Regions from separate parts of the Erwinia sp. AnSW2-5 genome, predicted to be linked through region 1. Evidence: riboswitches for the same ligand, from Rfam matches in the RefSeq annotation. Region 1 holds a riboswitch; each other region holds the start of a gene.

Region 1 (7,165 bases):
CCAGCATTATGCTGACACGGGAAAACTTTGGCTGCGGTTCCTCACGCGAACATGCGCCCTGGGCGCTGACCGATTACGGCATTCAGGCGATTGTCGGTTCCGGTTTTGCCGATATCTTTGCGAATAACTCATTCAATAACCAGCTGCTGTTAGTCACGCTGAGCGAGGCAGAAGTGGATGAGATGTTCCAGTTAGTGGCAGCGGAACCGGGCATGCGTTTCACCGTCGATCTGGAAAATCAGCAGGTGCGGGCCGGGGATAAAACCTACCCGTTTGAGATCGACAGCTTCCGCCGCCACTGCCTGATTAACGGGCTGGATGCGATTGGTCTGACCTTGCAGCACGATGCCGATATCACCGTGTATGAGCAAAAACAGCACGCGTTTTTACGTTGATATTGCGGGCGGACCGAAAAAGAAGGTTCGCCCCTGCATCCCCAATCACTCATGCCACCGTTTTCTCTCTTACCCGCCATGACAAGCCGAATGCCACCAGCGCCAGCGCGAATGCCACCCAGTAAACGGCGTGATGCCCGTACGTTTCCGCCAGCGCCCCCTGCACCACTCCGGCCAGGATCACACCGGTGGAGATACTGTTGGTAAACAGCGTGGTGGCCGCACCGGGCCGCGACGGCATCAAATCCTGGAACCAGATCATACCAATCCCGGCAATAATGCCGATATACACCGCATTAAACAGCTGCAATATCATCAGTGCGCTACGACTCTGGAACAGCACCAGCCCAAGATAAAACAGCGCCCCACAGGCCACCGCCAGCAGCATCATATTGCGCTTACCGAAGCGTTTCACGTAGTGCCCGGCCAGCAGCATCACCGGGATCTCCAGCCCCGCCGCCGTCCCCATCAACAGCCCGGCCAGCGTATCCGGCATCCCCAGCACACTGCTGATATACAACGGCATATCGATGATATACATCGTGTTGCAGGTCCACATCAGAACCGATCCGATAAACAACATACGCACATCACGGCTCTTCCAGCCGCTGATATCAGTGATCGGCACATCAGCTGTCGCGGCCGGTGCGCGCGGCACCGACGGCAAGGTAAACCAGACTAACGCCACGCAGACCACGAACAGCAGCGCCGCTAAAAGAAACATGGCGGTAAAACCATAGTTCAGCGCAATGGCAAAAGAGAGCGGCGGCCCAATCACCCACGCCAGCGACAGCTGGGCGCGCATCACCGAACTGAACATCACTGCTTCACGGGCAGAGCTGTCAGCATATTCGCGTGCCAGGGCAAAAATTTGCGGCATCGCCACGCTGGCGACCGCAGACAGGAAAACCCCGGCGGTGATTAACGTCAGATAGTGACGATTGAAGGCGAATAACAACGCGTTACCTATCGCCATCGCGCAGCAAAACAGGATCAGCATGCGACGATCGCCACGGCTGTCCGAACGTTTGGCCAGCAGCAGGCTGACCACAATTCCCGCCACCGCATTCACCGTATAAAACAACCCAACCCAGAAGGGACGCACTGCCACCTCACGGCTCAGAAACAGGCTAAGCGTGGGGGCCTGCAACGCACCGGCAATGCCGACCATAAAAGAAACCGCCATAAAAGCCAGATAGATCGGATGAATACGGCGGCGTTGGTGCGATTTCATGACTGATGCCTCGACTGGCTGGAATAAGAGAGAATACACACGAAGCTTAAAAGAAAACCGACGAAAAAAGCCAGCGGCTTACCGCTGGCTGGTGAAAAGCACCATACTCAGAAACAGGGCTTACGCCGCTGTAAATGATTGAACGCCATTCCGAAGAATGCCTCCCGCTCTTTCATCTGCTGCCATTATCGCCGTAATATAAGGCAGGAAAAACAGACAGCTTTTAACACAGGGTTCCTCTTTTATGTCCTCACCCCGTTTACAGCAGCAATTTATCCGGCTCTGGCAGTGTTGCGACGGCCAGCCTCAGGAAACCACGCTTAGCGATCTGGCGGTACAGCTCAGCTGTTCACGGCGACATATGCGTAACCTGCTGAATGCAATGCAGGATCAGGGCTGGCTGGAGTGGCAGGCAGAGGCAGGACGCGGTAAACGTTCCCGCCTCACCTTCCGTTACACCGGGCTGGCGTTACAGCAGCAGCGGGCAGAGGACTTACTGGAACAGGACCGCATTGACCAGCTGGTGCAGCTGGTGGGAGATAAAAACCGCGTCCGTCAGATGCTGCTCTCCCATTTAGGCCGCAGTTTCCGCCAGGGGAAACACATTCTGCGCGTGCTCTACTACCGCCCGCTGCTGAATCTGCTGCCCGGTACGCCGCTACGCCGCTCGGAGACGCACCTCGCGCGGCAAATCTTCAACGGGCTGGCACGGATAAATGAGGAAAACGGGGAAATCGAGCCGGACATTGCCCACCACTGGCAACAGATCTCCCCGCTGCACTGGCGGTTTTTTTTGCGCCCGGCCATCCACTTTCATCACGGTCGTGAGCTGGAGGTCGAGGACGTCATTGCCACGCTTGAGCGCTTAAAAGAGCAACCGCTGTTCAGCCACCTCGAACGGATTGAATGCCACACACCCTGGACGCTGGATATCCATCTCAGCCAGCCGGATAACTGGCTCCCCTGGCTGCTGGGCAGCGTCAGTGCCATGATCCTGCCGAAGGAGTGGCCGCATATGCGTAACTTTGCGCGTCAGCCGGTGGGCACCGGAGCCTACGAGGTGGAACGCAACCAACACAGTCAGCTGCGCATTGCCGCTTTTGATGACTACTTTGGCTATCGTGCGCTGATCGATGAGGTCAATATCTGGGTGCTGCCGGAGATCAGCGACGAACTGGTCTACTCCGGTGTCAAACTGCAAAGCGAAAGCACCGATGAGAAATCTGAAGAGAGTCGCCTGGAAGAGGGCTGCTATTTCCTGATGTTTGACCAGCGTTCGGCGCACGGACGTAACGAGCAGCTGCGCCGCTGGATCAGCACCATTTTCAACCCTATCGCCCTGTTGAACCACAGTGGCATTGCCTATCAGCGCTACTGGTTCCCGGCCTACGGCCTGCTGCCGCGCTGGCATCATCGCCGCGATATGGCGATTGCCGAGAAACCTGCCGGGCTGACCTCGCTGACCATCACCTGGTACAGCGATCATATTGAACACCAGGGCATCGCCAACGCGCTCGGGCCAATCCTCGCCGCGCACGGTGTTGAGTTGATCACGCAGGAAATCGATTATGAAAGCTGGTATCGCGGCGAAGCCGAAAGCGATATCTGGCTGGGCAGCGCTAACTTTACCCTGCCGCTGGAGTTCTCCCTGTTTGCCCTGCTGTATGAGATCCCGCTGATGCACCACTGCGTGCCCACCGACTGGGAAAGCGACGCACGCGCATGGCGCGAGCAGAAGCTCCCGCTGGCCGACTGGAGCAAGCAGCTGATTGAGAGCAACTTCCTGCACCCGCTGTTCCACCACTGGCTTCTGCTGCACGGACAGCGCAGTATGCGCGGGGTACGCATGAACACGCTGGGCTGGTTCGACTTTAAATCAGCCTGGTTCGCCCCACCCGAATCATGACGCTTTCGTAACAAAGACGAAACCACTAGAATGAGCCGTTCTCAACGGGGTGCGGAAACCCTGCAGTGCCGGATCTATGCCTGCGCAGCGCGTTTTCGCTGAGATAAAACCCGTCGAACCTGACCCGGATCATACCGGCGTAGGGATTTGAGAGTGTCACTGACTCAGATCCTTTGCGCATACCTTCAAGGAACGCAAAGTGTTGAAAAAATATTTACCCCTGCTGGTGCTGTTTTCCCTGCCTGCCCTCGCAGCCAAAGAGACCCTGACGGTTTACACCTACGACTCCTTCTCTGCCGAGTGGGGACCGGGGCCTGCCATCAAGAAAGCTTTTGAAGCCCAGTGCAACTGTGAACTGAAATTCGTGGCGCTGGAAGACGGCGTATCGTTGCTAAACCGGCTGCGCATGGAAGGCAAAAACAGCAAAGCGGACGTGGTGCTGGGATTAGATAACAACCTGCTGGATGCGGCAGAAAAAACCGGACTGTTCGCCGCCTCAAACACCGACACCTCCCACAGTACCGTTCCCGGCGGCTGGAAGAACACCACGTTTGTCCCTTATGACTACGGCTGGTTTGCCTTTGTTTATGACAAAACCAAACTGCAAAACCCACCGAAAAGCCTGAAAGAACTGGTAGAGAGCGACCGCCCGCTGAAAGTGATCTACGAAGATCCGCGCACCAGCACCCCAGGCCTTGGCCTGCTACTGTGGATGCAGCAGGTGTTTGGCGATAAAAGCCCGGAAGCCTGGCAGAAGCTGGCAAAGAAAACCGTAACCGTCACCAAAGGCTGGAGCGAGGCGTATGGCCTGTTCCTCAAGGGTGAAAGCGACATGGTGCTCAGCTATACGACCTCCCCCGCTTATCATCTGATTGAAGAGAAGAAAGATCAGTACGCCGCCGCCAACTTTAGCGAAGGCCACTATTTGCAGGTGGAAGTCGCCGGTCAACTGAAGGCCAGCAAGCAGCCGAAGCTGGCACAGCAGTTTATGCAGTTTGTGATGACTAAACCGTTCCAGGATACCATCGCCACCGGCAACTGGATGTACCCGGCCATCAGCACCACGCTGCCTGCGGGCTTCACTACCCTGACCGTACCCACCACCTCATTGCAATACAGCCCACAGGATGTGGCCACACAGCGCAGCAGCTGGATCAGTGCATGGCAACGCGCCGTCAGCCGCTAATTCCCGGCTGGTTAGTGCCCGGCTTGCTGGCCGCGCTGCTGTTGGTCAGCGTGGCCTCGCTGGCGTTTTTTGCCCTGTGGCAGAATGCGCCCGCGACCGACTGGCGCGGCCTTTGGCAGGATAGCTATCTGTGGCACGTGCTGCGCTTCTCCTTCTGGCAGGCACTGCTCTCTACGCTGCTCTCGGTGCTCCCGGCGATCCCGCTGGCCCGCGCCCTGTACCGCCGCCGCTTCCCTGGCCGCAGCACGCTACTGCGGTTGTGTGCCATGACGCTGGTGTTGCCGGTACTGGTGGCGGTATTTGGCATTCTCAGCGTATATGGCCGCAGCGGCTGGCTGGCGCAGCTGTGCGCCCTGCTTGGCATCGACTACACATTCTCGCCGTATGGCCTGCAAGGCATCCTGCTGGCCCACGTCTTTTTCAACCTGCCGCTGGCCACCCGCCTGCTGCTCCAGGCACTGCAACAGATCCCCGGCGAACAGCGGCAGATTGCCGCGCAGCTTGGTCTTCGTGGCTGGGCGCATTTTCGCATCGTTGAATGGCCGTGGCTGCGGCGCCAGATCCTGCCCGCCGCCGCGCTAATCTTTATGCTGTGCTTTGCCAGCTTTGCCACTGTGCTGTCGCTGGGCGGCGGTCCGCAGGCAACCACCATTGAGCTGGCTATCTTCCAGGCACTGAGTTTCGATTACGATCCCGGGCGCGCGGCCTTGCTGGCGCTGTTACAGATGCTGTGCTGTCTGGGCCTGGTGATGCTCAGCCAGCGCCTGAGTAAAGCGATCCCGGCGGGCAGCGACAGCCTCGGCGGCTGGCGCAATCCGCAGGACAGCGGCCGCGCCCTGGTGCTGGATTCGTTGCTGATCGCCGCCGTATTACTGCTGATCCTGCCACCGCTGCTGGCCGTGGTGACCGACGGGCTGAATCAGGGGTTCAGCACGGTACTGCGTCAGTCAGCACTGTGGCAGGCGATGTTAACCTCCCTGCGTATTGCGCTGGGGGCGGGGATCCTCAGCGTCGTGCTGACAATGATGCTGCTGTGGAGCAGTCGTGAGCTGCGTCTGCGGCAGCGCCCACTGTGGGGGCAAACGCTGGAAATGAGCGGCATGCTGATCCTCGCGATGCCGGGGATTGTGCTGGCGACCGGCTTTTTCCTGTTACTTAATCAGACCGTCGGGCTGCCCGAGTCAGCGGAGGGGATTGTCATCGCCACCAATGCGCTGATGGCCGTTCCCTATGCGATGAAAGTGCTGGAAAATCCGCTGCGCGATATTGCCGGGCGTTATAACCTGCTGTGCCTGTCGCTGGATATTCGCTGCTGGAACCGCCTGAGGCTGATTGAGCTGCGCGCGCTGAAACGCCCGTTAGCACAGGCGCTGGCCTTTGCCTGCGTCTTGTCGATTGGTGATTTTGGCGTGGTGGCGCTGTTCGGTAATGAAAACTTCCGCACCCTGCCTTTTTACCTTTATCAGCAGATAGGATCGTATCGCAGCAGCGACGGTGCCGTCACCGCGCTGTTACTGCTGCTGCTCTGTTTCCTGCTGTTTACCCTGATTGAAAAACTGCCGGGGCGCCATGTTAAACCTGACTAATCTGACTTATCTGTATCACCACCTGCCGATGCGCTTTACCTTCAGCGTGCAGGCGGGCGAACGCCTGGCGATCCTCGGCCCCAGCGGGGCGGGAAAAAGCACCTTACTGAGCCTGGTCGCCGGGTTTCTGCCGGTGAAAAGTGGTGAACTACAGCTGAACGGCAGCGAACATCGCGACAGCGCGCCCGCGCAACGCCCGGTATCGATGCTGTTTCAGGAGAATAACCTGTTCCCTCATCTGACCGTGGCGCAGAACATCGGGCTGGGGCTGCACCCCGGCCTGAAGCTCAACCACCAGCAGAAGCATGAGTTGCAGAATATTGCCCAGCGCGTTGGGCTGACGGACCATTTACAGCGTCTGCCCCATCAGCTTTCAGGCGGTCAGCGCCAGCGTGCGGCCCTCGCCCGCTGTCTGGTGCGTCAGCAGCCGATCCTGCTGCTGGACGAACCTTTCTCGGCGCTGGACCCGGCGCTGCGCAAAGAGATGCTGGGCCTGGTGGATGACGTCTGCACCGAACGCAATATCACCCTGCTGATGGTGTCACACAGTATTGAAGATGCCGCGCACATTGCGCCGCGCAGTTTGCTGATTGTTGATGGACGGGTTTACTGGGATGGCAGCACCGCACAGTTACAGCGCGGTGCGGTGCCGGAAGCGGCGGTATTGGGCATCGCCTTAGAAGAACACATCCCACAGTAAGTGGCGGAAAATCGGCATCATCGGATGGAACTGAATCGCGGTGAAACTGGCCACCGCCAGCACGATCATCAGCGGTGCCAGCCAGCGCAGACGCGTCAGCGGCAGATAAGGTGTCGCCCAGTCGTGCTGCTTCTTTGAACGCAGCCAGCGCCAGCCCA
Region 2 (7,165 bases), on a different contig from region 1:
GGCGTGACTGAGTGTGAACTGACTGACGGCATCCCGCAGCGCCGGAAGTTCGCTCAGCGCGTAGATCGCCGCGGCAATCCGGCTGAATAACCGGCTGCTGCCCTGTGATGTGTTCTCCGGGGAAGGGATCGCGGGCAGTTTCGTCATCATGCTGGCGATGATCTGGCTGACCTGGCGTGCTCGCTGGGGAAGTTCGTCGCCAAACATCCTTCCCTGAGAACAGATCCAGATATTGCTGGCACCGCGTTCGCGCTGCAGCTCATGGATAAGCTGGCTGATGATAGCGGTCAGGTGGCCGGTGTGGAGCAGATTACGCAGATTAGCAATTTCACACTGTCGCGATGCTGTCAGGTACATAAGCGGTGAAGGAGCGGTGGCACGCATTGGAAGCTCTCCAGTGATGAAATTGGATAAGCATAATAAGCATAATGTGTGCCATGTATGAAATGTGTTGCCGCATCAGCGGGCGATCAGATGACTATTTCTTTCCCTGCCAGTTGCCCCAGGGATTGTCCGACGGGGTTTCCGGCACGTCATCCAGTGAGGCAATGTACAACTCTTCGACTTCTTTGCGAGCCCACGGGGTGCGGCGCAGGAATTTCAGGCTGGATTTAATGCTCGGATCGCTTTTGAAGCAGTTGATATTGACGCGCTTCGCCAGCTCTTCCCAGCCATAACGCGCGTGCAGAGCAGTTAACAGGGCTTCCAGCGTCAGGCCATGCAAAGGATCTTTTGGGATGTGAGAGGTCATCGTGGTGTCCGGCGAGTCTGAGAAATTGCGCACACGATACTGAGCGTCAGCCACAGATGCAATAATTAACCGGGTACCTGCCGTCCCTGGCAGGGTGTTATCCGTTGAACCAGGCGGGAACCGGGTCGCGCCATCTGGCCCAACTCTGCGGACCGGCGGCCATCTCACTGTCCGTCAGCAGGGCATTATTCAGCTGCTGGCGCAGCCCGGCTTCATCCATCTCCATGCCGATAAACACCAGCTCCTGTCGGGCATCTCCGATACCTTCCTGCCAGTGGTGCATAATTTCCAGCAGGGACTCCTCATCCTGCGGCCAGCGTTCGCGCGGCACGCTGACCCACCAGCTGCCCGCCATTCCCTGGCGTGCCACGCCCCCTGCCTGCGACCAGTTGCCGGCATAGCCAGGCCGTGATGCCAGCCAGAAATAGCCTTTCGAACGCACGACGCCGGGCAATGCCCCGGAAAATAATGCCCAGAAACGCTCGGGGTGAAACGGGCGGCGGGCGCGCCAGACAAAGTTGCTGATACCGTACTCTTCGGTTTCCGGGACATGCGTACCGCGCAGCTCCTGCATCCAGCCCGGAGCCTGTGCCGCCTCGTCAAAGTCAAACAGGCCGGTACTCAGCACCCGGTCCAGCGGGACTTCACCAAAGCGGGCAGACTCAATACGTGCGCGCGGGTTGAGGTTGCGCAGGATGGCAAACAACCGTGTGCGCTGATCGTGGTCGATAAGATCGATTTTGTTCAGTATCAGCACGTCGCAGAATTCAATCTGCTCGATCAGCAGATCGACCACCGAGCGTTCATCGCCCTCACCCAGCGACTCACCGCGTGAACGGATGCTGTCGCGGGATTCATAGTCGCGCAGGAAATTGTAGCCATCGACAACGGTGACCATGGTATCCAGGCGCGCCACGGCAGACAGGCTTTCCCCGGTTTCATCTTCGAACGTAAAGGTTTCCGCGACCGGCAGCGGCTCTGAAATGCCGGTCGATTCGATCACCAACTGGTCGAAGCGCCCTTCGCGTGCCAGACGGTTCACTTCCAGCAGCAGATCTTCGCGCAGCGTGCAGCAGATGCAGCCGTTGCTCATCTCCACCAGTTTCTCGTCGGTGCGCGACAGTTCAGCACCGCCGTCGCGCACCAGCGCCGCATCAATATTCACTTCCGACATATCGTTGACGATCACCGCCACGCGGCGTCCTTCGCGGTTATTCAGGATATGGTTAAGCAGCGTCGTTTTCCCTGCCCCGAGAAAACCCGACAAAACGGTCACGGGCAGGCGGGTATCGTTCCCGGGTAAAGCGTATTTTTCTGACATGATGACATCCTCTCAGGCATTGACAGCGTGTTTCCGGCGGGCAGTCACAGTGCTGCCCGCACAAACAATATTGTTATGTTATAACATAACAATTAAGGCTGTCATCCCTTACCTTCGCAGGGTGTCTTTTATTTTTTTAGCGGTTTGCCACCATCATCGCCAGCTGAGTCATGCCGCGCTGTTGCAGGTTCCTCGCTGCTTTTGCCGCGCGGATCCCGCTGGCACACACCAGCACGATGCGGCAGTTTACAGGCGGCTGCCAGTCGTTGATCGCTTCAGGCAGCACCCGGTGAGCGTTAATCGCCACACTCTCGGGGGCCTCCTCCCGGCTGCGCAGTTCAACAATACAGTCTTCGCTGTTCAGCATAGCGCGATCGATAAACGGTACCACGGGCTGATCGGGTTCATCGGCTCCGTCAAAGCGGAACGGGCGGAAATGCCAGGTGGTGAAATCGCAGTTGATCAGACAACCCAGCGGCGAAGGCGTTAATCCGAGCAGAATACTGAGTGCCATCTGCGCCTGCATGGCACCCAGCGCGGCCACCGCCGGGCCCATCACGCCTGCGGTATTACAGTTCGCCGCGCTGCCCGGCAGCTGCGGAAACACTGCACGATAGCTCGGGGCGGTGCCGCAGAAGCCACCAACGTAGCCCCTGCGCCCGAGGACCGAGGCGCTGACCAGCGGGATCTGGCGCGGCAGACAGGCGTCGGAAAGCAGATAAGTGACGGCAAAATTATCAGCGGCATCGATCGCCAGATCGATGTCGTCCAGTGCTTCGTCCATCATGCTGGCACTCAGCGCCTGCGGTCGTGCATCGACGACACAATCCGGGTTACGTGCATTAAGGGCCAGCTGCGCGCAATCGACTTTGTGCTCCCCGCAGTCCTGCATACGGTACAGCGTCTGGCGGTGCAGGTTGTGCTCTTCCACCCGGTCGCCGTCATATATTCTGATGTAGCCTACCCCGGCCCCGGCCAGCAGCGGCAGCAGGGTGGCACCCAACCCGCCCGCGCCGATCACCAGCACGCGGGCCTTCAGCAGGGCAGATTGCCCTGCCTCGCCGATTTCCGGCAGCATGGATTGTCGTTGATAGCGGTCCATCCGTTATGGCTCCTGTGTGTGAAACTGCGCCATGCCAAAAATCGGCGTGGAGGCGCTGGCCATATCGCGGCGTTCGACCAGGCCTGCATGACAGGCGTCGTGACCGGCGCGGATAGCGGCAGCAAACGCCCCGGCCATACGGACCGGATCCTGCGCTTTGGCCACGGCTGTATTCAGCAGAATGCCGTCAAACCCCATCTCCATTGCCTGTGCGGCCTGGCTGGGCGCGCCGATCCCGGCATCGATAATCAGCGGAATGTCTTTAAACCAGGCGCGCATTGAACGCAGCCCTTCGATATTGCGCAGCCCCTGGCCGGAACCAATCGGTGCGCCCCAGGGCATCAGCAGTTCACAGCCTGCTTCGATCAGCTTCTCGCCGAGGATCAGGTCTTCCGTGGTGTAGGGAAACACCTGGAATCCCTCCGCGCAGAGAATGCGGGCCGCTTCCACCAGGGCAAAGGGATCGGGTTGCAGCGTATCCGCGTGACCAATCACCTCCAGCTTTATCCAGCGGGTGTTAAACACTTCACGCGCCATATGCGCCGTGGTCACGGCTTCTTTAACGCTGTGGCAGCCTGCGGTATTGGGCAGGACCCGCCTGTTCAGCCCCGTCAGCAGGTCACGGAAGGCGGCGCCCTGCCGCCCTTCACGGCGCAGGCTGACGGTGATGATTTCGCTGCCCGAGGCCTCAATGGCCTGTTGCAGGATCGCCGGAGAGGGATACCCTGCGGTGCCGAGCAGAAAACGTGACTGCGGAATAAAATCGTAAAACATACGTTATCCTCCCTGCATCGGTGATAACACCTCAAGCTCACAGCCTGCGGTCAGTGGCTGTGTTTCATAGCGTGAGCGCGGCACGAATTCGCCGTTAAGGGCGCTGGCCACGCAGCCTGCATCCATCTGCTGTTCATGCAGCAGCTCCGCCAGCGTGCGGGCGGTGGTGTCGATCGGGAGGCCGTTAAGCTGGATTTTCATATCAGGTTTTCCTGCTGCAGTTGCAGCATCAGTTTTTCTGCCATGACGGGGGCAAGAAGAAAGCCGTGGCGATACATGCCATTAAGGGACCAGACGCCGTTCTGGTAGCGAATGGCGGGGAGATTATTGTGATAAGCCGGGCGTAGCCCGGTGCCGCTTTCCAGTATTCGCGCCTCGGCCAGCGCCGGGTGGATAGCCCAGGCGGCACTCAACAGTTCCATCATCGCGCGTGCGCTGATCGGGCTGTTGTCGTCGCTTTCCACCATTGTCGCGCCCAGCATCAAGCGCCCTCCGGCGCGGGGCACCAGATAGCAGGGGAAACGGGGATGCAGCAGACGGATGGGGCGGGAGAACGGCACCTCTTCGCAGTGCAGGATCAGCATCTCACCGCGTACGGCACGCAGTTCAGGCAGATCAGGGGCCGCGTGGATCCCCCGACAGTCAATGACCGTTCCGCCGGGTTGGCCCGAGTGGAAAGGAACACCGCTGCGTTGCAGAGTCATACGCAGCTGGTGCAATGCACTGCGCGGGTCAAGGTGTGCCTCACCGGGAAAGAACAGCCCGCGGGCAAAGCGGCCTTCCAGCGCCGGTTCGAGTGTTGCCGGTTCCACCCACTGATGCGCCCGCGTCATACGCGCAAAGCGGCTGAGTTCGGGAGTATCGCGTGCGGGGGCCACCACCAGGGTACCGTGATGTTCCACTCCCTGGATGCGCGCCGACCACCAGGGTGCGGAACGCTGACCCAGCTCGACCACCTCTTCGGGGGCACTTTCACCTTCGCACCAGGGGGCGAGCATGCCGCCAGCCCAGTGCGATGCCGCACCGTGCTGTTCTGAGGTGATCACTTCAACGGATTGACCCCGTTCAGCGAGTAATGTGGCGACACACAGCCCGGCGACGCCATCACCGATCACCGACCAGCGGCTCATGATGTACCGTTTTCGAAAAGGAAAAAGGGGAATACAGATCGTGTCACGTTAGCCTCTCAATAGATGCGGAGACCCGTGATACAGAGTAAGGAAAAGACGGGGACGATCAGCAGCCAGCCCACGTGGCAGGTACCCTGGCGGCGCGACAGTTGCGCCATCGGGTACGAGTCTTCCTCCGCCAGTATCAACTGGGTCAGGTTCTAAGGGTCGCTAAGCCGCGAAAAATCGCTCATTAGCCTCTCAGTCTCTTCTGGCGAGACTCCCCTGACAGGAACTAGTTGTATTTTACCTGGTGACAATCGTCAAGCGACATGAGGTTTTCGTGCGGAAAAAACCGGGAAAAATGAGACGGTGAAGTTTTTTTTAATTGAATGCTCAATCAATAAAAACTATCATTCCTGTTCTTGTTTACACAAAATTTACTTTCAGGAGGTGATTAGGATCAAAAACACTAACGATTAATCAATATATTACACCTGATAATCACCCTGATGGTTCTCCCAGTGTAATTAGCGGATATACGGCGGATGTTACCCAGTATGCGCTAATGCGCGCTTTGCAGAGCGGACTTCAGGCTATTTTCTTGAGCATTTTTTGCGGAGACATTATGCCGACGACTGAAATACCAGGAAAGCCTCAAAAAGATCGTATTAATCCCGTGGTTTTCTATACCTCAGCAGCACTTATCCTGCTGTTTTCCCTCACGACTATCCTGTTCACGGATTTTTCCGATCGCTGGATCAATCGCACCCTTGACTGGGTATCCAACACCTTCGGCTGGTACTACCTGCTGGCGGCCACACTCTATATCGTGTTCGTCATTTTCATCGCCTGCTCACGCTTTGGCTCCATCAAGCTCGGGCCAGAACAGTCGAAACCTGAATTCAGCCTGATGAGCTGGGCGGCCATGCTGTTCGCCGCCGGCATCGGTATCGATCTGATGTTCTTCTCGGTGGCGGAGCCGGTGACCCAGTATATGATGCCGCCGGAGGGCCAGGGCCAGACGATGGAAGCGGCGCGCCAGGCGATGGTCTGGACATTGTTCCACTACGGCCTGACCGGCTGGTCGATGTATGCCCTGATGGGCATCGCCCTCGGTTACTTCAGTTACCGTTATGGCTTGCCGCTCACCATCCGCTCGGCGCTCTACCCTATTTTTGGTAAACGCATCAACGGACCGATTGGTCATACCGTCGATATCGCCGCCGTACTGGGCACGATCTTTGGTATTGCCACCACGCTGGGTATTGGCGTGGTACAGCTCAACTACGGGCTGAAAGTGCTGTTTGACGTACCGGAAGGGCTGACCGCGCAGGCCGGGCTGATCGTTCTGTCGGTGATCATGGCGACCATTTCCGTGACCTCCGGGGTGAATAAAGGCATTCGCTTCCTGTCGGAACTCAACGTGCTGCTGGCCTTTGGTCTGATCCTGTTTGTGCTGTTCGTCGGCGATACCAGCTTCCTGCTGAATGCGCTGGTGCTGAACGTCGGGGATTATATCAACCGCTTTATGGGGATGACGCTGAACAGTTTCGCTTTTGATCGTCCGACCGAATGGATGAACAACTGGACGCTGTTCTTCTGGGCCTGGTGGGTTGCCTGGTCGCCGTTTGTCGGTCTGTTCCTCGCACGTATCTCCCGTGGACGTACTATTCGTCAGTTTGTTGTGGGTACGCTGACCATTCCGTTTATCTTTACCCTGCTGTGGTTGTCGATCTTCGGTAACAGCGCACTGTATGAGATCATCCACGGCAATATGGCGTTTGCGCAGGAAACCATGGCGCACCCGGAGCGCGGCTTCTACAGCCTGCTGGCGCAGTATCCTGGCTTTACCTTCAGTGCCTCGGTCGCCACCATTACCGGGCTGTTGTTCTATGTGACGTCGGCCGATTCCGGTTCCCTGGTGCTGGGTAACTTCACCTCGCGCCTGGCCGACATCAATAATGATGCCCCCAACTGGTTGCGTATCTTCTGGTCGGTCACTATTGGTGTGCTGACGCTGGGGATGCTGATGGTTAACGGCGTAACCGCCTTGCAGAAAACCACGGTGATCATGGGGCTACCGTTCAGCTTTGTGATCTTCTTTG
Region 3 (7,165 bases), on a different contig from region 1:
GCGGAAAAACCGGAGCGTACACGAAGTACGTGAGGATTTTGAGCACTGCCCAGGTTTAAAATGGCAAGTAAAATAGCCTGATGGGTCTGGTTCTAAGGATGCATTATGTTGTCTATTACTACCCTCCCGCCCGATGTAGAACGCCCACAGTACAACCGCCACGCACTGCGTACCCGCATGGTCCACATTGGTTTTGGTGCCTTCCATCGTGCCCACCAGGCCGTCTGTAGCGATCGGCTCGCCGCCGAGCAGGGCAGCGACTGGGGATATTGCGAAATCAATCTTAACAGCGGCGAATTGATTACCGCCCTGCGCCAGCAGCAGCTCTGCTACACCGTGGCCGAAATGGCCGATGACCAGCTGAATCTGCGCGTGGTTGGCGTAGTAACCGCCGCCCTGCACGGCCAGTCCGACGGTATTGAGGCGGTGCTGGAAGCGCTCAGCCAGCCTGACGTGGCGATTGTCTCCATGACGGTGACGGAAAAAGGCTATTGCCACCATCCCGCCAGCGGTGAGTTAAACCTTGATCACCCGGCAATCCGCCATGATCTGGAGCACCCCGATGCGCCGCAGTCGCTGCCGGGCATTATTCTCGCCGCTATTCGTCGTCGTCGCGAACGTGGGCTGGCACCTTTCAGCGTGATGTCCTGCGATAATATGCCGGAAAACGGCCATGTCACCCGCAACGTGATCACCACGCTGGCACGCCAGCAGGCACCGGAACTGGCCGACTGGATCGCGCAGACACTGACCTTCCCATCCACGATGGTCGACCGTATTGTTCCGGCAATGACCGATGACACCCACCACGCTTTACGTGACAAACTGGGCTGTGACGATCCGGTGGCGGTGGCCTGTGAGCCATTCTTCCAGTGGGTGATTGAAGATAACTTTGTCAGCGGCCGCCCGGCATGGGAACAGGCCGGAGCTGAACTGGTGGCTGACGTGCTGCCGTTTGAAGAGATGAAGCTGCGCATGCTAAACGGCAGCCACTCATTCCTCGCCTACCTCGGCAACCTCGCCGGGTATCAGCACATCAGTGACTGCATGACCGATCCCTATTTCAAACAGGCGGCGCGCCAGTTGATGCTGGAACAGCAGGCACCAACGCTGCGCATCACCGGCGTTGATCTGACGGCCTACGCCGACTCGCTGATTGCCCGTTACAGCAACCGTGCCATCAGGCACCGCACCGCGCAGATCGCCAACGATGGCAGCCAGAAACTGCCCCAGCGCTGGCTGGACAGCATTCGCTGGCACCTCGCGCATCACAGCAACTTCGATTTACTGGCGCTTGGCGTGGCCGGATGGATACGTTATGTCAGTGGGCACGATGAACAGGGACAGCCTGTTGTGATCAACGATCCCCTCCGTGCCGAGCTGGCAACACGAGTGGCAGAAAGCGCCGAAGGGGAACCCCGCGTGGCCGCCCTGCTGGGGCTGAAACATGTCTTTGGCGAGGACCTGGCCGGTAACCCGCAGTTTGTACGCCAGGTTAACCATTTCTACCACCTGCTGTTAAGCCAGGGGGCAAAACAAACGGTGCATCAACTGGTTGCCCGCGTTTAACTCTGGCGCGGATGCGCCAGCCTGATTAGACTGAAGGCTTTCACGCCATATGCGGGCAGGCTGTTGACCCGCCGCTAAAGGGAAGTTGCCGAATGTCGACAGTTTATACCATCACCGCCAGTGAGCCGGTCAACCAGCAGATTTATCGTTTTCTGCGTCAGGATATCGTCACCTGTGCGATCCACCCAGGCTCACTGCTGTCGGAAAAAGAGGTGTCCACGCGCTTTAACGTCTCACGTCAGCCGGTACGCGAAGCCTTTATCAAACTGGCAGAAGCTGGCCTGGTGCAGGTTCTTCCGCAGCGCGGCACCTTCGTGCGTAAGATCTCTGCCCGGCGCGTCGCCGACGGTCGTTTTATTCGTGAAGCCGTTGAAGTCGCGGTGGTACGCCGTGCGGCGACTGAAGCCACACCTGTCGGGCTGGCGGCACTGGAACATAATCTGCAATTACAAAAGCTGGCCGCCGATCGCCACGACAGCCAGTCGTTTCTCCTGCTGGACGATGAGTTTCACCGACTGATCGCGCAAAGTATTACCTGTGAACTGGCGTGGGAGACGGTGGAAAATATCAAAGCCACCATGGACCGCGTGCGTTTTCTGACGTTAAGCAAAGTGTCACCGCCAGAGAGCCTGATTGAGCAGCACCGCCAGATTTACCTGGCCTTGTGTGCAAAAGATGCCGACGCCGCTGAACAGGCGCTGCGCCGCCATTTGCAGGAGATGATCTTCTCCATCACCCCGATTGCCGAGCAGAACAGCGACTGGTTTGAGCCGTTTTGACGTGAAGATGCAGGGGACCACTTTGGGCAGGTGCACATCATCGGCACGGGGCGACCGGAAAAAATGGTCGCCCCCTACGGTTCGGGGCAACCTGGGTTCTGTAGCTACCCTCTTTTTCGGTCAGTCCGTTTCACCGACAGAAATCCCATTAACAAGCGTTATCGTCGCAGCGAGTTTGGACGCTGCCAGCGCGCATGAACCGGAGCGTACACACAGTACGTGAGGATTCAGAGCACTGCCAGCGTTCAAAATCGCCAGTAAGATAGCTTGTTTAGGCGATAGTGACGTTTTTCGCGAGATAAACATCCTGCACCGAATTAATCAGCGCCACGCCGTCCTTCATCGTTTTCTTAAAGGCTTTGCGCCCTAAAATCAGCCCCATGCCGCCCGCACGTTTATTGATCACTGCCGTACGCACAGACTCAGCAATATCCGTATCCCCTGCGGCTGCACCGCCTGAGTTGATCATCCCGGCGCGCCCCATATAGCAGTTCGCCAGTTGGTAACGCACCAGGTCGATAGGGTTATCCGTGGTCAGTGCGCTGTAAACGCGATCATCGGTATGGCCGAACTTCACTGCTTTATAGCCGCCGTTATTCTCTGCCATTTTCTGCTTCACGATATCCGCACCGATGGTGGCCGCCAGATGGTTCGCCTGACCGGTCAGGTCGGCGCTGGCATGGTAATCCACCCCGTCTTTTTTAAAGTCGTTATTGCGCAAATAAGCCCACAGCACGGTGACCAGCCCCAACTCATGAGCGCGTTCAAAGGCGGCAGAGACCTCTTCAATCTGACGTCGTGACTGCTCCGAACCGAAATAGATGGTCGCCCCGACGGCAACAGCGCCGAGGTTAAACGCCTGCTCAACGCTGGCGTACAGCGTCTGGTCATACTGGGTGGGATAACTCAGCGTCTCGTTATGGTTGAGCTTGACCATAAACGGGATGCGATGTGCGTAACGGCGTGAGACCGAGGCCAGCACACCATACGTGGAGGCCACGCAGTTACAGCCCGCTTCAATCGCCAGTTCAACAATGTTTTTCGGGTCGAAGTAGAGCGGGTTCGCGGCAAAGGAGGCGCCCGCCGAATGCTCGACGCCCTGGTCTACGGGGAGGATAGAGAGGTAACCTGTCCCGGCTAAACGTCCGGTGTTGTACAGGGTTTGCATATTGCGTAAAACAGCCGGGGGACGATTATTATCGACCATCACCCGATCCACATAATCCGCCCCTGGAAGATAGAGGTTGTCCGCTGGAATAGTCATGCAGCGATGTTGCAAAAGAGAGTCAGCTTCTTTGCCCAATAACTGTACGATGTCCGTCATGATAACTCCTGTTAAAATGTGAGGGGGCCATCAGATGGCCCGCTGGTCAGTTTCTCTGACCTCAACAGGGTGGACCCAAAACCGTCATTAAGGCAAATTGCTGACTCCATTTTTCAGAACGAACCGCACTAAAAAGCGCAGATCAGCGTGGTCACCACCATTGATGAAAATGATGCACCGGGCCGTGCCCGTGGCCAACTTCCAGCGAGTCCGCCTGCTCAAGCGCCCCTTGCAACCAGTGTTTGGCCGCCTGAACCGTGGAGACCCAGTCGTCATGTCGCGGACGCAGTGCCGCCAGCGCCGCCGATAGCGAACAGCCCGTACCGTGCGTATTGCGCGTATGAATACGAGGCGCAGTAAACCGCTGCTCCCGCTGGCGGGTAAATAGCCAGTCCGGGCTTTCCGATTCGCTGAGATGCCCGCCCTTCATCAGTACCGCCTGGCAACCCAGCGCCAGCAGCGCCCTGCCCTGTTCACGCATCTCAACCTCATCGCGCGCCGGATCGCAGCCCAGCAGCGCGGCAGCTTCCGGCAGATTAGGCGTAATCAGGGAGACCTGCGGTAACAGACATTCGCGCAGGGTGGCGACCGCCTCAGCGGAGAGCAGCGGATCGCCGCTTTTTGCCAGCATCACCGTATCCAGCACCACCCAGGGCACCAGGGTGTGTTTCAGCCGTTCAGCCACCACCTCAACGATGGCGCTCTCGGCGAGCATGCCAATTTTGATGGTATCGATGCGCACATCCGACAGCACGGAATCCAGCTGCGCAGCAACGAACGCCGGTTCAATGCGATAGACCGACTGCACGCCCGTGGTATTCTGTGCCACCAGCGCGGTGATCACGCTGGTGCCATAAGCCCCCAGCGCAGAGAAGGCTTTCAGGTCGGCCTGGATCCCGGCGCCACCGCTCGGGTCCGTCCCGGCAATGGTCATGGCGTTAACCCGTTTCATACCCGCGCCTCCGGGTTCAGTTGATACAGTGCATCGAGGAACGCGGGGATAAAGCTACCCGGTCCCTGCGCTGCGGCGGCTGCGCGCTCTCCCGCCAGCGCCACCACGCGGCAAGCGCTGGCGACATGCACCAGGCGGTCACCCGGCAGCGCGGCAAACCCGGCCACCACCGCGGACAACGCACAACCGGTGCCGACCACGCGGGTCATCAGCGGGGACCCGCCGCTGACGCTGAGCGTGCGCACGCCATCGGTGACAAAATCCACGTCTCCGGTCACGGCCACCACCGCGCCCGTTTCAGCCGCCAGTACTTCGGCTGCCTGCAATGCCGCCGTTGACGCATGCTGGCTGTCAACGCCGCGCCCGCTGACCGCCTGTTTTGCCAGTGCCATAATTTCCGACGCATTGCCGCGTATCGCAGCAGGTTTCAGTAGCAGGAGTTGATGACAGAAGGTGGTACGGAAATCCAGAGCACCAACCGCCACCGGATCTAATGTCCAGCCCCGTCCGGCGGCATTAGCCGACTGAACGGCGGCCAGCATCGCCTCACTGCGGCTGCGGGTCAGCGTACCGACGTTCACCAGCAGCGCATCGGCAATGGCACTGAACTGCACGGCTTCGTCTGCATCGATCACCATCGCCGGGGAAGCCCCCAGCGCCAGCAGCACGTTGGCGGTAAAGGTCTGTACCACGTCGTTGGTCATACAGTGGATCAGGGGGGATTGCTGTTGAAACAGCGTCAGGGAATGGGCAACATCAGCGTGGCTCAGGTGTTCAGGTTGGATCATGTTTGCTCCCAACCGGCGATCAAGAAGGCGATGCCGGTCGGGCATCTGACTTCCCTACGCTGGCATTATCCAGTTCAGGTTATGCGGGTTTGTCTCAGCCGGTTCCGGTTAAGGAAGGGCACCCCGAGTCATTAATCGTTTTTTGTTCTCAGTTATGCACTGAGAGAGCGACAGAATAAGGGAGCAGCAGCGGGGTTGTAAACTCATTTGCCCACCCTAGCCCTGCTCCGACACTAACAGCGCCAGGGTATCCGGCTCCAGCGCTTTGAAGATATGTTCGCGATCGGCGGGATAACAGATGTAATCGCCAGGTTCCAGCGTTTCAGGGGACTCTTTCGGTCCCACCAGCGCCCGCCCCTGGGTGACAATAATATGCTCCACAGATCCAGCAAGATGCGGCTGCGACAGGCGCTCAGTACCCGGCTCGGCCATTAACAGATAGATATCACGGCGTGCGCCCGGCGGGCAGCTGGCCAGCAGGATCGCCTGATAGTCCGCTTCTCCGGCTGAGACCTTCATCCCTTCCCCGCGCCGTATCACCTGGGTCTGATTACCTGCCGGTTCGAGCAATTTCGCAAACGGAATATTTAAGGCCACGCACAGCGCCCATAACGTTTCCAGGCTGGGGTTGCCGTTGCCCGCTTCCAGCTGCGAAAGCGTTGATTTGGCGATATTTGCTCGTCTGGCGACTTCAGCCAGCGAAAGCCCGGCCAGCGTGCGTTCCCGAATCAAACTGTGTGCAATTATCGCAATGGGCTGTGTCATCTCTCACCTGGTCGTTCGTTAAAACGAACGAAACGTTCGTGTTGACCCAAGTTTACTCTGCGTTCATTATAATGGCAATTTTGTTCGCCATGGTAAAACGCTTATGATTGCCCGTCATTTTCCATCGCTCAGTGCGGATACGCGCAAAGCCATTTATCTGATCTGCCTGGCGGTTGGCGTGGTCGGCATCTCTTATGGCTCTCTGGCAACCGCCTATGGCTTCCCGCTGTGGGTGCCGCTGTTCTCCAGCCTGTTTGTGCTGGCGGGGGCTTCCGAGTTTATGTTTATTGCCATCATCGCTGGCGGCGGAAATCCACTGGCGGCTGCCGTGGCCGGGCTGCTGGTTAACGCGCGGCACTTTCCTTTTGGCATTGCGGTGCGCGATCTGGTCGGCTCGCGCCTGTCTTCGCTGCTCGGGTGCCATATTATGAATGACGAAAGTGTGGTGTTTGGTCTGTCACAATCCAGCGCGCAGCAGCGCAAAGCCGCCTTCTGGCTGTGTGGCCTCGGCGTGGCCTTTGTCTGGCCGATGGGGGCGCTGCTGGGCAGCGTGATGGGGAAGTTTCTGCCCAATACGCAGGCCATCGGGCTTGATGCGGTGTTTCCCGCCATCATCCTGACGCTGGTGCTTCCGGCACTGAAATCGCGCATCACATTGACGCGCGCCTCCTGCGGTGCCGCGCTGTCGCTGCTGACGGTTCCCTTTACACCTGTTGGGTTACCCGTGCTGTTCTCCCTGGCAGGCCTGCTGGCGAGGAGGAAATAATGCCAGACACCACACTGATTATCGGCGGTATTGTGATGCTGGCCGCAGGCACCTGGCTGATGCGATTTGCCGGGGCCACGCTGGGTAACCGTATGGCGCTGTCTGAAAATGCGCGCAAGCTCTTGTCCGATGCGGCCACCACGCTGCTGTTTGCGGTGGCGCTGGGAAACACCTTTTACGAAGGTGTCCAGTTTGCGGGCATCGCACGGGTGGCCGGTGTGG
Region 4 (7,165 bases), on a different contig from region 1:
GCTGTCAGGTCTCTGCCGATGACATAGTGATCACCACCGGTTGCCATGAAGCGCTGTCAGTGTCGATCCGCGCAGTATGTCAGCCGGGAGATATTATCGCCGTGGAGTCACCGGCATTTCATGGCACCATGCAAACCCTGCGCGGCTTTGGGATCCGCGCCATCGAAATCCCCACGGATTCCGTTACGGGCATCAGCCTTGAAGCGCTGGAACTGGCGTTTGAGCAATGGCCGATTAATGCCGTGGTGGTGGTGCCAAACTGCAACAACCCGCTGGGCTTTGTGATGCCAACGCAACGTAAGCAGGCATTACTGACGCTGGCGCAGCGCTTTGATGCCGCAATCATTGAAGATGATGTTTATGGCGAACTCGCTTTTGACTATCCTCGCCCGGTAACTATCAAGTCGCTGGATATGGATGGTCGTGTTCTGCTGTGCAGTTCATTCTCTAAAACGCTGGCGCCAGGTCTGCGGGTAGGGTGGGTGGTGCCGGGGCGTTATTTTGATCGCGTTTTGCATATGAAATATATCAGCACTGGTTCAACGGCCACTCAGACACAGATGGCGGTCGCGGCTTTTATTCGCCAGGGGTGTTACCAGCCCCATCTGCGGCGTATGCGCAGTCACTATCAGCGCAACCTGGAGACGTTTACCCGGCGGGTGCGGCATCACTTCCCCTGTGGGATCTGCGTGACCCGTCCTCAGGGTGGTTTTCTGATTTGGGTTGAGCTGCCGGAGCCTTTTGATGCGCTACGTCTGAACCGGGAACTGCGTGCTTCCCATATTCAGATTGCTGTCGGCTCGCTGTTCTCCGCATCAGGTAAATACCGTAACTGCCTGCGCCTCAGCTATGCGCAGTCGTTTACGGATAAAACCGAACGTGCCCTGGAGATACTGGGAGCGGCGGTAGAGCGGGCGATGCTGGCCTGTGTTCCTGCATCCTCGTTGGTGCAAGAAGAGGATGAAGGCAGGGTCAGTGAGAAGGAAAACTACTGACCCTGGCGGGTGACAGGATTGTCACCCGCACGGCCACTATAGCGGCTGGGTTGCCTGAGAAAAGTGTGAAGAGACAAGGCTTCGTAACGTCTTCAGCCTTGTTTATTCGTGTTGCAGCAGGTTGCATTTTATTGCGCCGCACGCCCTAAAATCTGACGGCGCTGAGGACCTGCCCGAACACTCACCCCGCACTGTGCAAGGAGGATCAGGCGTGTGTTGCTCTCTGCGGCTCCACCAGGTCCAGCAGCTGGTGGGTCGCCGCACGCCAGTCGCTGGCTTTGGTAATCGCGCTCACCACGGCCACGCTGCCCACCCCGGTAGCCAGTACCTGGGGAACGCGCTCCAGGCTGATCCCACCGATGGCCACAGTAGAAATTCCCTTCAGTCGCTGTATGTGGCGCGTTAACTCTTCCAGTCCCTGCGGATCGGAGGGCATCGCTTTTGTCTGGGTAGGAAACACGTGGCCCAGGGCAATATACGAAGGGTGTTCGGCCAGGGCACGATCCAGCTCGGCATCGTCATGGGTTGAAAGACCCAGCCGCAGCCCGGCAGCATGAATCGCATCCAGATCGGCAACATCCAGATCTTCCTGACCCAGATGGACGCCGTAAGCCTGATGTTTTACCGCCAGACGCCAGTAGTCATTGATAAACAGGCGCGCCTGATAGCGCTTACCCAGGGCAATCGCATCAACAATTTGCTGCTCAACTTCATGTTCAGCGCAGTCTTTAATGCGCAGCTGCAGTGTCCGTACGCCCGCATCAAGCAGGCGTTCAATCCACTCCACCGTATCGACCACCGGATAAAGACCCAATCTGGCTTCGGTTGGGGGGAACGCTCCACGACTCATACTTTTTCCTCTGATTTCAGGGTATCGGCGCGATGATACAGCTCACCGCCACGGTGACGAAACTCGTCAGACATTTGTGCCATACCGATTTCAATCGGCCGGGCTTCGGCTTCCTGACGTGCGGCGTATTCCCGAACTTCCTGGGTAATCTTCATTGAACAGAATTTTGGTCCACACATCGAGCAGAAGTGTGCCACTTTACCGGATTCCTGCGGCAGGGTTTCATCGTGATAAGCCCGGGCAGTGTGCGGATCGAGGGCGAGATTAAACTGATCTTCCCAGCGGAATTCGAAACGTGCTTTCGACATGGCGTTATCACGAATCTGCGCTCCGGGATGGCCTTTCGCCAGGTCGGCGGCATGGGCGGCGATTTTATAGGTAATCAGCCCCTGTTTGACATCCTCTTTGTTCGGCAGGCCGAGGTGCTCTTTGGGCGTCACGTAACACAACATCGCGCAGCCAAACCAGCCGATCATGGCGGCACCAATACCGGAAGTAAAATGGTCATAACCCGGGGCAATATCTGTCGTCAGTGGTCCCAGCGTATAAAACGGAGCTTCGTGACAGTGCTCAAGCTGTTCCGTCATATTGACGCGAATCATCTGCATTGGCACATGCCCAGGGCCTTCAATCATCACCTGGACGTCATATTCCCAGGCGATTTTGGTCAGTTCACCCAGCGTGCGCAGTTCTGCGAACTGCGCTTCATCGTTGGCATCCTGAATGGAACCCGGGCGCAGGCCATCGCCCAGCGACAGCGACACATCGTAGGCGGCGCAGATCTCACAGATATCGCGGAAATGCTGATAGAGGAAACTCTCTTTATGGTGAGACAGGCACCATTTCGCCATGATTGACCCGCCGCGCGAAACGATGCCGGTCAGGCGTTTGGCCGTCATCGGCACGTAGCGCAGCAGCACACCGGCATGAATAGTAAAGTAATCAACGCCCTGTTCAGCCTGTTCCAGCAGTGTGTCGCGGAAAATTTCCCAGTTAAGATTTTCTGCCACACCGTTCACTTTTTCCAGTGCCTGGTAGATAGGCACTGTACCAATCGGCACCGGACTGTTGCGCAGGATCCACTCGCGGGTTTCGTGAATATAACGCCCGGTGGAAAGATCCATCACCGTATCGGCTCCCCAGCGCGCTGACCACACCAGTTTTTCCACCTCTTCTTCGATGGAGGAGCTGACCGCTGAATTGCCGATATTGGCGTTAATTTTCACCAGGAAGTTACGACCGATAATCATCGGCTCCGATTCCGGGTGATTAATATTGGCCGGGATAATGGCGCGGCCTGCGGCCACTTCCTGGCGAACGAACTCGGCAGTGATATTGTCAGGCAGATGTGCGCCAAAGCTATGACCCGGATGCTGTTGCAGTAACACGTCACCGCGAATTCGCTCCCGCCCCATATTTTCGCGCAGGGCAATGTATTCCATTTCCGGGGTAATCACTCCCAGCCTGGCATAGTGCATCTGAGTGACACAGCGGCCTTCCAGCGCCCGACGTGGGCGTGGCACATTGTCAAAACGCAGATGATCCAATCCTTCATCCGCCAGGCGCAGCTGGGTGTAGGCAGAGCTGAGATCGGTAATCTGTTCGGTATCACCACGTTGGATGATCCAGTTGCTGCGCAGCGGGTTCAGCCCTTTGTGAACATCAATCGTCGCCGCCGGATCGCCGTAAGGGCCGGCGGTATCGTAGACGGGTATCGGCTCATTCGCTTCCAGCAGTGGCTCGTCTTGGCTGCCGCCTACCGTAGTGGGGCTGAGTTGGATTTCACGCATGGGTACGCGGATATCCGGCTGCGAGCCGGTCAGGTAAATGCGTTTTGAATTGGGAAAGGCGGTGCCCTGCAGGGAGTCGATAAACTGCTGTGCTTCTGCACGCTGTTCGCGACGAGTAGTTTTTTTTCCAACGAAAGGTTTTTCAACGGTAGACATAGCAAGTTCCTGATAATAAAACGGAAGTTTGCTTGCCTGGAGGCGGGAGTAATGAGAACGATGTGAAAAAACACGGTATCACACCGTAATAGCTGATTTACTCTTGTTCCCTTCGCAGGTACTAACCTGATCAGGTTCCGCGGATCCCGAATTAACGGTCTCAGCCCTTGTGGGCACTCCGACAAGATGGCGATTGGCTGACTGGCAACAAGGCCAGTATTTCAATCCTGTAAAGGGCAAGGTACGCCTCGTCCTAACCCCTCAAGCATAAAGGGGCTTTTTGGAAACTACAAGAAGTTCACATTCTGATAACGGATCAGGCAGGACGAGCAAGCGAACACGCGTTAGCAGTGCTCTGATTATCATGGTTTTTTTCTAAAGCCAGCTTGATGAATTTATCCTCCAACGTAAATCGAGCCTCCAGTGCTTCACCGACCTGTGATAATACCCGCTGAAATTCCACACAGTTATTATCATCAATGGCTGTTTCCAGATGCGAATCATAAATCTGCATTATCTGATCGGTATTGGCTTTTAAAGAGGGGTAGATTAACGAGGCCTTCGCCAGTTGATCTGTGCCTTCCAGCTCCTTGATAAAGCGTTCGTAGACGGTGAAATGGCCAGTGGAAAGGTAGTCCACCAGATGCTGGCAGAACGTATCCAGCGCGTTTTCATCGAGCGTCGTCAGCGTTTCCTTGTTAGGCTTAATGCCAGCCATTTGGTAATAGGTAACCAGCAACTGCTTGCGTGAGCGCAGGCAGAAGTCTACCAGCTCACTGCATCCGCCGACGCGCGCGGTGAGGACTTCTAACTGGTTAAGCATGTTCAACTCCGTGAATGTTATATTTTAACGTCTGACCTCAATCCAGTCTTTAAGCTGAGGATGATGAGAAAAATGATGGAACAGGAAATTTTAAGCGTAGACGCTGGCTGGTGGGTTGTCAGCCAGGAACATAAAATTTGGTTACCAAAAGGTGAGCTGCCGCATGGTGATGCAGGCTCATTGGGTCTGACAGGGCGATCAGGGGCGCCGATTGGGGAGTGGCAGGGCGAAAAGGTGTGGCTGATCCGCGGTACGTTTCCCCAGGAAATGGGATCGTTACGCCAGCTGCTCGATCAAGAGACGGGCCTGTTCCAGCTTGCCGGGCGTGGTATTCAGTTATCAGAATTCTATCGTTCACACCGCTGGTGTGGCTACTGTGGCCATGAAATGCACCACAGCAAAACAGAGTGGGCATGTCTGTGCGGGCATTGTCGGCAGCGTTACTATCCGCAAATTGCACCTTGCATCATCGTTGCGATCCGCCGGGGCGAAGAGATCCTGCTGGCACAGCATACGCGGCATCGTAACGGGATTTTCACGGTATTGGCTGGCTTTGTCGAGGTGGGGGAAACCCTTGAGCAAACGGTGGCACGTGAGGTGATGGAAGAAAGCAGCATTAGTGTGAAAAATTTGCGCTATGTCTCTTCTCAGCCGTGGCCATTCCCCCAGTCACTGATGATGGCGTTTATGGCCGACTATGCGGGTGGCGAGATCAACATTGACCCTAAAGAACTGCTGTCCGCTGGTTGGTATCGTTATGATGCGTTGCCACAGTTACCGCCGGCAGGAACGGTGGCGCGTCGGCTAATTGAAGACACCGTTGCGATATGTCGCGCAGAAGCTGAATAATACATTTTTGGATATTTTTTTCTAATAAGTGTTTTTTAGCGATATATTCTCCTGGTTCATTGCGCTGTGAATCAGGAGTGCTATAAATTCCTATGAATATTACAAACAATATAAATAAACACGACTTTATATCTTCGTGGGATTAAAATACCATGGCGTGCAATAAACGAGGCCGCTTATCAGATTGAAAGTGGTTCGATTAAAATTATTAAAAAAGAGTGATATTTTCACCCGTTCATCTTACGGGTGTTCTTTTCTGTTGGCGTTTATTTAATTTGGTGCTGCTTTCCAGAAATGGTTTCTGGATAAAGGTGACTCGATCACGTCTTCAGCTTAATGATGACGTCAGCGTTTGAGTCTTCTGCATGATGTTCCGTACGTTGTGAGTGAATACAATGTCTGAGACGAAAAAACACTGTTATCTGTGGGGGATCTGGTTTTGCTGGGGCATGAGTATACTTGCCTTTGTACTATCAATCAGAACGACTTTATTCATCTCTCTGGGTGTTATGGCATGCCTGATTATGCTGCTAGCCATCCCCTTTCTATACAAAACAAGGACGGTTAAAAAAATGTTTAATTTCAATCGCAATGCAGAGCCTAAATCCAGTGATAAATTATCCTCACCGGTCAAGCTGGAACAAAATGTTCCGCCACTTCCCCCTTCGTATGATGACACTAATACGAAAGAAACACTCATCTCTATTGGTACAGTATTACGGGGTGAAATAACCAATGAAAACAATATTTCAATCAATGGCGTTGTCGAAGGCGATCTGACCAGCCAGAAAATAGCGCAGATTGGTAAGGAAGGTCAGGTCATAGGGACAGTAAGGTCCGTTAAGCTGGTGGTCAATGGCCTGCTGAAAGGAAGCTGTTATGCCAAAACAGTCATTATTATGTCGCGTGGCAGAATTGAAGGTGAGGTGTTCGCCACCGAGTTCTCCATTGAGAAAGGTGGCGTATTTATAGGAAACTCTCATCAGATTGAGGAGTCGCAGCTGGTGGCGGAGAAGAAAGAGAAAAAACGGATGGGCACGATGGGCGACAATTCACCTTCGCTTGTCGCTGTTGAAAATATGCGGGGAAAAGTCGATAGTTCACCAGAAAAAAATGTGCTGGTTGGCAATTAAAATAAGCTAAAACCGTTGTTATTTCGCTGAATTCTCTCTTTCCCCGGTCTTTGCTCACGGGATATTCGGGGAAGGACGAGCTTAGTTAGCTCAATTTTTCGAGTGGTCAATCATCGTCAATTCCAATAAATGTTACACTAGCAGCCTGTATGGTGAGAGAGTCCCGTGATGAGTGAACTGAAGAACGATCGATATCTGCGCGCATTGCTGCGCCAGCCAGTGGATGTTACCCCGGTATGGATGATGCGTCAGGCCGGGCGTTATCTGCCGGAGTACAAAGCAACTCGTGCTGTCGCCGGTGACTTTATGTCGCTGTGCAAAAATGCGGAACTGGCCTGTGAAGTTACGCTGCAACCGCTGCGGCGCTATGCGCTGGATGCGGCGATCCTGTTCTCCGATATCCTGACCATTCCCGATGCGATGGGGCTGGGGCTGTATTTTGAAGCAGGTGAAGGTCCACGTTTTTCATCCCCTGTCACCTGCCGTGCGGACGTTGAAAAATTGCCTGTTCCTGACCCGGAGCAGGAACTGGGTTATGTGATGAATGCGGTACGTACCATCCGCAAAAA

What was found. Region 1 has a riboswitch for thiamine pyrophosphate ahead of thiB (thiamine ABC transporter substrate binding subunit). Riboswitches for the same ligand answer to the same signal wherever they lie in the genome.
Region 2: it holds a riboswitch for thiamine pyrophosphate, as region 1 does, so the genes downstream of both, ACFL9S_RS16325 (FAD-dependent oxidoreductase) here and thiB (thiamine ABC transporter substrate binding subunit) in region 1, are expected to answer to the same signal.
Region 3: it holds a riboswitch for thiamine pyrophosphate, as region 1 does, so the genes downstream of both, thiM (hydroxyethylthiazole kinase) here and thiB (thiamine ABC transporter substrate binding subunit) in region 1, are expected to answer to the same signal.
Region 4: it holds a riboswitch for thiamine pyrophosphate, as region 1 does, so the genes downstream of both, thiC (phosphomethylpyrimidine synthase ThiC) here and thiB (thiamine ABC transporter substrate binding subunit) in region 1, are expected to answer to the same signal.

Annotation. Positions count from the first base shown of each region.
Region 1 covers NZ_JBJGXA010000037.1:22,317-29,481, reverse strand. Annotated here, with positions in the region: gene leuD (3-isopropylmalate dehydratase small subunit) at 1-395, shown strand, start outside; gene ACFL9S_RS21050 (MFS transporter) at 445-1,629, opposite strand; gene sgrR (HTH-type transcriptional regulator SgrR) at 1,874-3,535, shown strand; TPP riboswitch at 3,571-3,699, shown strand; gene thiB (thiamine ABC transporter substrate binding subunit) at 3,735-4,721, shown strand; gene thiP (thiamine/thiamine pyrophosphate ABC transporter permease ThiP) at 4,697-6,307, shown strand; gene thiQ (thiamine ABC transporter ATP-binding protein ThiQ) at 6,291-7,007, shown strand; gene ACFL9S_RS21025 (DedA family protein) at 6,984-7,165, opposite strand, start outside.
Region 2 covers NZ_JBJGXA010000024.1:49,884-57,048, forward strand. Annotated here, with positions in the region: gene ACFL9S_RS16295 (nitrate- and nitrite sensing domain-containing protein) at 1-384, opposite strand, end outside; gene ACFL9S_RS16300 (VF530 family DNA-binding protein) at 479-751, opposite strand; gene zigA (zinc metallochaperone GTPase ZigA) at 849-2,072, opposite strand; gene ACFL9S_RS16310 (ThiF family adenylyltransferase) at 2,209-3,174, opposite strand; gene ACFL9S_RS16315 (thiazole synthase) at 3,178-3,948, opposite strand; gene thiS (sulfur carrier protein ThiS) at 3,952-4,149, opposite strand; gene ACFL9S_RS16325 (FAD-dependent oxidoreductase) at 4,146-5,078, opposite strand; TPP riboswitch at 5,232-5,354, opposite strand; gene ACFL9S_RS16330 (choline transporter) at 5,686-7,165, shown strand, end outside.
Region 3 covers NZ_JBJGXA010000011.1:255,135-262,299, reverse strand. Annotated here, with positions in the region: gene ACFL9S_RS10550 (mannitol dehydrogenase family protein) at 106-1,569, shown strand; gene ACFL9S_RS10545 (GntR family transcriptional regulator) at 1,662-2,348, shown strand; gene fbaB (class I fructose-bisphosphate aldolase) at 2,620-3,672, opposite strand; gene thiD (bifunctional hydroxymethylpyrimidine kinase/phosphomethylpyrimidine kinase) at 3,824-4,624, opposite strand; gene thiM (hydroxyethylthiazole kinase) at 4,621-5,412, opposite strand; TPP riboswitch at 5,447-5,548, opposite strand; gene ACFL9S_RS10525 (helix-turn-helix domain-containing protein) at 5,629-6,177, opposite strand; gene ACFL9S_RS10520 (AzlC family ABC transporter permease) at 6,281-6,943, shown strand; gene ACFL9S_RS10515 (AzlD domain-containing protein) at 6,943-7,165, shown strand, end outside.
Region 4 covers NZ_JBJGXA010000006.1:6,636-13,800, reverse strand. Annotated here, with positions in the region: gene ACFL9S_RS06830 (PLP-dependent aminotransferase family protein) at 1-995, shown strand, start outside; gene thiE (thiamine phosphate synthase) at 1,201-1,845, opposite strand; gene thiC (phosphomethylpyrimidine synthase ThiC) at 1,842-3,791, opposite strand; TPP riboswitch at 3,882-3,982, opposite strand; gene rsd (sigma D regulator) at 4,108-4,614, opposite strand; gene nudC (NAD(+) diphosphatase) at 4,690-5,463, shown strand; gene ACFL9S_RS06805 (polymer-forming cytoskeletal protein) at 5,859-6,596, shown strand; gene hemE (uroporphyrinogen decarboxylase) at 6,765-7,165, shown strand, end outside.